Diaphorobacter ruginosibacter: one gene and its partner. The protein of the gene in region 1 binds, or shares a complex with, the protein of each later gene. Links are inferred from orthologs where the notes say so. Each region holds a gene or a part of one and is shown in the gene's direction. Other genes may lie near its edges.

Region 1 (3,312 bases):
TGGGCTACCTGGCTCACCAGCGGCACCGAGGAGCTGAGGCGTGCGGCGATGACTTGGTCCACTTCGCGCATGTCGTCAGCGATCAAGGCGAGTGTGGTGGCGGTGCTGTTGTTGTTGGCGGCCAAGGTGATGCAGTCGGAAAATGTCAAAGAATCAAATTATAGGAGCCGCTGCGGCAAACGGCCCAGCCGCGCCCTGTGCCCGGACGTCGCTCGCCGGGAATGGTTGACGCGGGCCGTGCTGTCTGCGCAATTGCTGTTCTGCGATGTCTGTGCTAGAATTGCGAGTTCCGTAGAAATTCGTCTGCGGAGCTTCAAATCTCAAGAGGTTTACATGTACGCGGTCATAAAAACCGGCGGCAAGCAATATCGCGTTGCTGCTGGCGAAAAAATCAAAGTAGAACAGATTGCTGCGGACGTAGGCCAGGAAATTGTGATCGACCAGGTTCTGGCTGTCGGCAACGGCGCTGAAATCAAGGTTGGTGCACCCCTGGTGTCCGGCGCGTCTGTGAAGGCAACGGTTGTTGCCCACGGCAAGCACGACAAAGTGCGCATCTTCAAGCTGCGTCGTCGCAAGCACTATGCTAAGTCTCAAGGTCACCGTCAACAGTTCACCGAACTGCTGATCGGCGCTATTGCTGCTTAAGGGGTATATCTCATGGCACAGAAAAAAGGCGGCGGCTCTACGCGAAACGGTCGCGATTCCAAGCCAAAGATGCTTGGTGTCAAGGCTTACGGTGGTGAACTGATCAGCGCTGGCTCGATCATCGTTCGTCAGCGCGGCACACGCATTCACGCTGGCGTGAACGTGGGTCAGGGCAAGGACCACACTCTGTTCGCCCTGGTGGACGGCCACGTGTCCTTCGGCACCAAGGGTGCTCTGAACAAGCACACTGTGAGCATCACTCCGGTGTAAGCTGTTCGCTGAACACGCAGCCAAAGCCCCGACCCGTCGGGGCTTTGTTGTTTTCAGCTTTCGTATTTTTCACGAAGCCTGATCGGCTTCGATTGTCGCCTGGCGGTGTTTTTGCCGCGATTGGCCTCTTGTTTTTTCGAGGCCCAAGTCCTTTCCATTGAGTGCGGAACGGACTCTTTTGTAAACTCTAAGACCATGAAGTTCGTCGACGAAGCCTATATTGACATTGCCGCCGGTGACGGGGGCAATGGCTGCGTGTCGTTCCGCCACGAGAAGTACAAGGAATTTGGCGGCCCTGACGGGGGCGATGGCGGCCGTGGCGGCCATGTGTTCGCCGTGGCCGACCCGAACCTGAATACGCTTGTCGACTATCGTTTCTCGCGCCGCCACGAGGCACAGCGGGGCGAGCACGGCAAGGGTTCGGACATGTTCGGTGCTGCGGGCAAGGATGTGACGCTGCGCATGCCGGTGGGCACCATCATCACCGACGCCGAAACGGGCGAGGTGCTGTTCGAGCTGCTCAGTCCGGGCGAGACGATCACCATCGCCAAGGGCGGCGATGGTGGCTTCGGCAACCTGCGGTTCAAGAGCGCCATCAACCGTGCGCCGCGCCAGAAGACGCCGGGTTTCCCGGGCGAGCGCCGCAATCTCAAGCTGGAGCTGAAGGTGCTGGCCGATGTGGGGCTTCTGGGCATGCCGAATGCGGGCAAGTCCACCTTCATCGCAGCCGTGTCGAACGCACGCCCGAAGATTGCCGACTATCCATTCACGACGCTGCACCCGAACCTGGGCGTCGTGCGCGTGGGTCCCGAGCAAAGTTTCGTGATCGCCGACATCCCCGGCCTGATCGAGGGAGCGTCGGAGGGTGCCGGACTCGGCCACCAGTTCCTGCGCCACCTGCAGCGTACGCGGCTGTTGCTGCACATCGTGGACGTGTCTCCCTTCGACGAGAACGTCGATCCGGTGGAGCAGGCCAAGGCGATCGTGGAGGAACTGCGCAAATACGATGCAGAGCTCTACGGCAAGCCTCGCTGGCTGGTGCTCAACAAGCTGGACATGGTGCCCGAGGAGGACCGTGCCAAGCTGGTGAAGGATTTCGTCAAGCGCTTCAAGTGGAAGGGCCCGGTCTTCGAGATCTCGGCACTCACGCGCGAGGGCTGCGAGCCGCTGATCAAGACGATCTTCCAGCACGTGCATGCCGAGCAGATGGCGCAGAACACGCCCGAGGAGGTTGATCCCCGCTTTCTGCCGCACGAGGACGTCGACATGCAGAATGACCCGCGATTTGCTCCGAGCGACGACGAGTAAGCCCTGCGTGGTTTCATAATGGCGCCTGCCGGCCCGTGGCGGCGGCGCCTGTGCGGCGAGCGCCATCGGGTCACCAACAGCCCTACACATACAGATAAATGGTCTCCAATGTTTTGAGCGATGCACGCCGCATCGTGGTGAAGGTCGGCTCCAGCCTCGTGACCAACGAGGGCAAGGGCCTCGACGAGGTTGCGATTGGTGAATGGAGCCGCCAGCTCGCGGCGCTGGTGCATGGCGAAGGTGGCGTCAAGCGCGAGGTCATCATGGTGTCGAGCGGCGCGATCGCCGAAGGTATGAAGCGCCTGGGCTGGGCCACGCGTCCCGGCGAGATCCACGAGCTGCAGGCCGCCGCTGCCGTGGGGCAGATGGGGCTGGCTCAGATGTACGAGACCAAGCTGCGCGAACAGGGCATGCGCAGCGCGCAGGTGCTGCTCACCCACGCCGACCTGGCCGACCGCGAGCGCTATCTGAACGCTCGCACCACGCTGCTGACGCTGCTGCGCCTGGGCGTGGTTCCGGTCATCAACGAGAACGACACCGTGGTGACCGACGAAATCAAGTTCGGTGACAACGACACGCTGGGCGCGCTGGTGGCCAATCTGGTCGAGGCCGATGTGCTGGTCATCCTCACCGACCAGAAGGGCCTGTACACCGCCGATCCGCGCCGTGATCCGGCGGCGAAGTTCGTCGACGTGGCCAACGCGGGTGATCCCGCGCTCGAGGTCATGGCCGGCGGCGCGGGCTCCAGCATCGGCAAGGGCGGCATGATCACCAAGATCCTGGCCGCCAAGCGCGCGGCGGGCTCGGGTGCCTCCACCGTCATCGCATGGGGGCGCGAGAACCATGTCCTGATCCGCCTGGCCCAAGGCGAGTCCATCGGCACGCTGCTGGTGGCGCAGACCCAGAAGAAGCAGGCCCGCAAGCAGTGGATGGCGGATCACCTGCAGATGCGTGGCTATGTGACCGTCGATGCGGGCGCTGCCGCCAAGCTCAAGGGCAGCGGCAAGAGCCTGCTGCCGATTGGCATGGTTGCCGTCGAGGGCGACTTCGTGCGTGGCGACGTCATCGGCATCCGGGGCGAGGCAGGCG
Region 2 (3,221 bases), 480 kb from region 1 along the record:
CGGCGTGGCCGCCGCGGGCATCGGCCATCTGGCGGACACCCACGGCATCGTCTGGGTCTACAGGCTGTGCTCGTTCCTGCCACTGCTCGGCTTGGCAACCGCCTTTTTGCCGGCCACGCGCAGGGGTGGGTGAGCTCGGAGCGTCTTCTCTTCAGACGCACGTTGACGCGCTCAAACGCTGCGCATCAGCCCCCCGTCCACACGCAGGCTCTGGCCCGTGATGTAGCCTGCGTCGTCGGACGCGAGGAAGGCCACGGTCGCGGCGATCTCCTCTGCCGTGCCGTAGCGCTGCATGGGCACCGCCGTACGGCGCTCGTCCTTCTGCGGCAGGCTGTCGATCCAGCCGGGCAGGACGTTGTTCATGCGCACGTTGTCCCTGGCGTACTCGTCGCAGAACAGCTTCGTGAACGCCGCCAGCCCTGACCGCGCAACGGCCGAGGTCGGGAACATGTCCGAGGGTTCCGCCACCCACGCCGTCGAAATGTTGACGATGGAGCCCTTGCCCTGCTTCTGCATGATCGGGGCAACGATGCGGGTGGCGCGCACCACGTTCAGGAAATAGATGCCGAAACCCTTCACCCAGTCGTCGTCGCTGATGCCCAGCAACGGCCCCTTGGGACCGTGGCCCGCGCCATTGACCAGCACGTCGATGCGGCCCCAGCGCTGCATGACCAGATCGACCAGCTTTTGGATATCCGCGGACTCCTGATTGGATCCCGTCACACCCACTCCACCCAGTTCGGCGGCGAGTGCCTCGCCCTTGCCCGATGACGACAGGATGCCGACCCGGTAGCCGTCGGCACTCAGGCGGCGCGCAGCTGCCGCCCCCATGCCGCTGCCGCCCGCGATCACCACTGCCACACGCTCGTTCGCCATGTCCTTAGCTCCTTGATGTTGGTTTCCACAATGGATGGAAGCAATGCTAATGCCTGAGGGAGACCCCAATCCGCATCTTCGGACGGCCCTTCAGGTCGCCAGCGATCTTCATTCGCAGATGCATATAACCCAAAGTCATCAAATATGAGCAACAATATACCCAAAAGAACCACCAGCCCCACCATCGAGCTCTCCCATGGCCATCAGCCACTATCTCAAGGAAATCGGACGCGGCGCGCGCGGCGCCAAGGCTCTCGATCGCGAGCAGGCCACCGATCTGTTCGGGCAGATACTGGACGGCGGTGTCAGCGACCTGGAAACGGGCGCGTTCTGCATCGCGATGCGTATCAAGGGCGAAACCCTCGATGAGATGAGCGGTTTCATCGATGCCACGCACGCGCGCATCCCGCGCTTTCAGTCAGCCGGCCGCCCCATCGTCGTTCTGCCCAGCTACAACGGTGCGCGCAAGCTGCCGGTGCTCACGCCGCTGCTGGCCCTGCTGCTGGCCCGCGAAGGCCTGCCCGTGCTGCTGCACGGCATGCGCACCGAAGCGCGGCGCGTGCTGGCGTCGGACGTGCTGGCGGCGCTGGGCATTGCGCCCGGCACGGCGGCCCGCACCCTGGACGACGGCGAAGTGACCCACATGGACACCCGCCACCTGCATCCGGGACTGGCACGGCTGCTTGCGGCACGCGAATTGATCGGCCTGCGCAATCCCGCGCACAGCGTGGTCAAGCTCATCAACCCTGCAGATGCCAACGCACTGGTGATCAGCAGCTACACGCACCCCGAGTACTTCGACACACTGGGCGCCACATACCACGCGCTCGGCATGAACGGCCTGCTCTCGCGCGGACTCGAAGGCGAAGTGGCCGCCGACCCGCGCCGCACGCCGCGCTATGACGGCTTCGTGCGCGGCAGGCACCAGCTGCTGCAGAGCCAAGGCCAGGGAACGGCCAGCGAGGTGCCGGGCCTGCCCACCGAGATCGATGTCGCCACCACCGCACGCTACACGGAGCAGGTGCTGGGCGGCCGCCTGCCCGTGCCCGAAGCGCTGGCAGCCCAAGTCCAATTCATCGTGCGGATCGCACAACAGGTCACCCAGGAACCCCTCCCATCATGTCCAGTCACACACTGAAGAACACGCCGAATGGCCATGCGGGTAGCTGCACCCTGGTGGGTGCGGGCCCCGGCGATCCGGAATTGCTCACACTCAAGGCGGTCAAGGCCATTGGCCGGGCCACGGTGCTGCTGGTCGACGACCTTGTCAACCCGGCCATCCTCGATCATGCGTCTCCCGATGCGCGCGTCGTCCATGTGGGCAAGCGCGGCGGGTGCAAGAGCACGCCACAGGCTTTCATTGAAAAACTCATGGTCACGGAAACGTTGGCAGGGGAACACGTGGTGCGCCTCAAGGGGGGAGACCCATTCATCTTCGGCCGCGGTGGCGAGGAAATCGAAGCGCTGCGCCGTGCCGGCGTGGAAGCCACGGTGGTCAACGGCATCACCTCCGGGCTGGCCGGCCTGACGGCGCTGAACACCTCCCTCACCCACCGCGATCATGCGCACGGCGTGGTCTTCATCACCGGCCATGCCAAGCCCGGCGACGCGGGCACCGACTGGCGGCAGCTCGCGCGCACGGCGCACGACGCCAAGCTCACGCTGGTGATCTACATGGGCATCAGCGGCTCGGAACATATCCAGCAGGAATTGCTGCACGGCCTGCCCGCGCACACGCCCTCGGTGGTGATCCAGAACGCGAGCCTGCCCCACCAGCGCCATGCGGTGACCACGCTCGGCGAGCTGCGCCGCACGATCGATGAACACCATCTGGCCAGCCCCTCCATCATCGTGATCGGCGATGTGGTGCGCGGGGTCCAGGCGCTGAGCTCGGACACCCATCTCAGCGCCCAGGGCGGCGCGGTGCTGCAAGCATAGTGGATAGTCAGCATGGGGCCCGCAGGGTGCGCCGCCATGCAGGCAGCGCACCTGGGTCCTGTGGAGTCGACGATTTCTTAGCGGCGGGGCTCCCGGCGTCGCAAGGCACCCATGCCGAACACCGCGGCCAGCGCGCCCAGCAGGGCCAGCGCGGCGGGATGCAGCACCGGCACCGGTGTGGCAGCCCCGGGGTTTGGCGCTCCTTTCACCTCGAAGGATTGCAGCACCTGGCTTGCCGGCAGGTAGGTGTTGTCGCCCGGCTGGTTGGCCGCCAGGGTGCATGTGCCGATGCCGACAAAGGTCACGGTGCCGCCTGCGATGGTGCAGACCGCGGGCGTCGTGCTGGTCAGCGTTACAGGCAGGCCTGACGTGGCTGTGGCCGAGGCCGCATAGGTGCCCGCGCCCAC

The links.
Region 2: the proteins of cgtA (region 1) and ybiB are in contact, whole or in part, in a crystal structure (PDB 8BFT), measured with the Escherichia coli proteins. The link is inferred for Diaphorobacter ruginosibacter from one-to-one orthologs.

What each region holds. Positions count from the first base shown.
Region 1 is NZ_CP060714.1:1,054,281-1,057,592, forward strand. The notes cover bases 173-3,166. They hold cgtA (Obg family GTPase CgtA), read left to right. Parts: upstream 173-1,110; coding sequence 1,111-2,223; downstream 2,224-3,166. Other genes in these bases: rplU (50S ribosomal protein L21), read left to right, coding at 334-645; rpmA (50S ribosomal protein L27), read left to right, coding at 658-915; proB (glutamate 5-kinase), read left to right, coding at 2,322-3,166. In the rest of the region: H9K76_RS04770 (polyprenyl synthetase family protein), read right to left, coding at 1-71; more of proB, read left to right, coding at 3,167-3,312. UniProt on the Escherichia coli protein: An essential GTPase which binds GTP, GDP and possibly (p)ppGpp with moderate affinity, with high nucleotide exchange rates and a fairly low GTP hydrolysis rate.
Region 2 is NZ_CP060714.1:1,532,822-1,536,042, reverse strand. The notes cover bases 141-3,043. They hold ybiB (DNA-binding protein YbiB), read left to right. Parts: upstream 141-1,072; coding sequence 1,073-2,014; downstream 2,015-3,043. Other genes in these bases: H9K76_RS06975 (autotransporter outer membrane beta-barrel domain-containing protein), read right to left, coding at 2,892-3,043; cobA (uroporphyrinogen-III C-methyltransferase), read left to right, coding at 1,996-2,814; H9K76_RS06990 (SDR family oxidoreductase), read right to left, coding at 172-876. Also shown: H9K76_RS06995 (MFS transporter), read left to right, coding at 1-133; more of H9K76_RS06975, read right to left, coding at 3,044-3,221.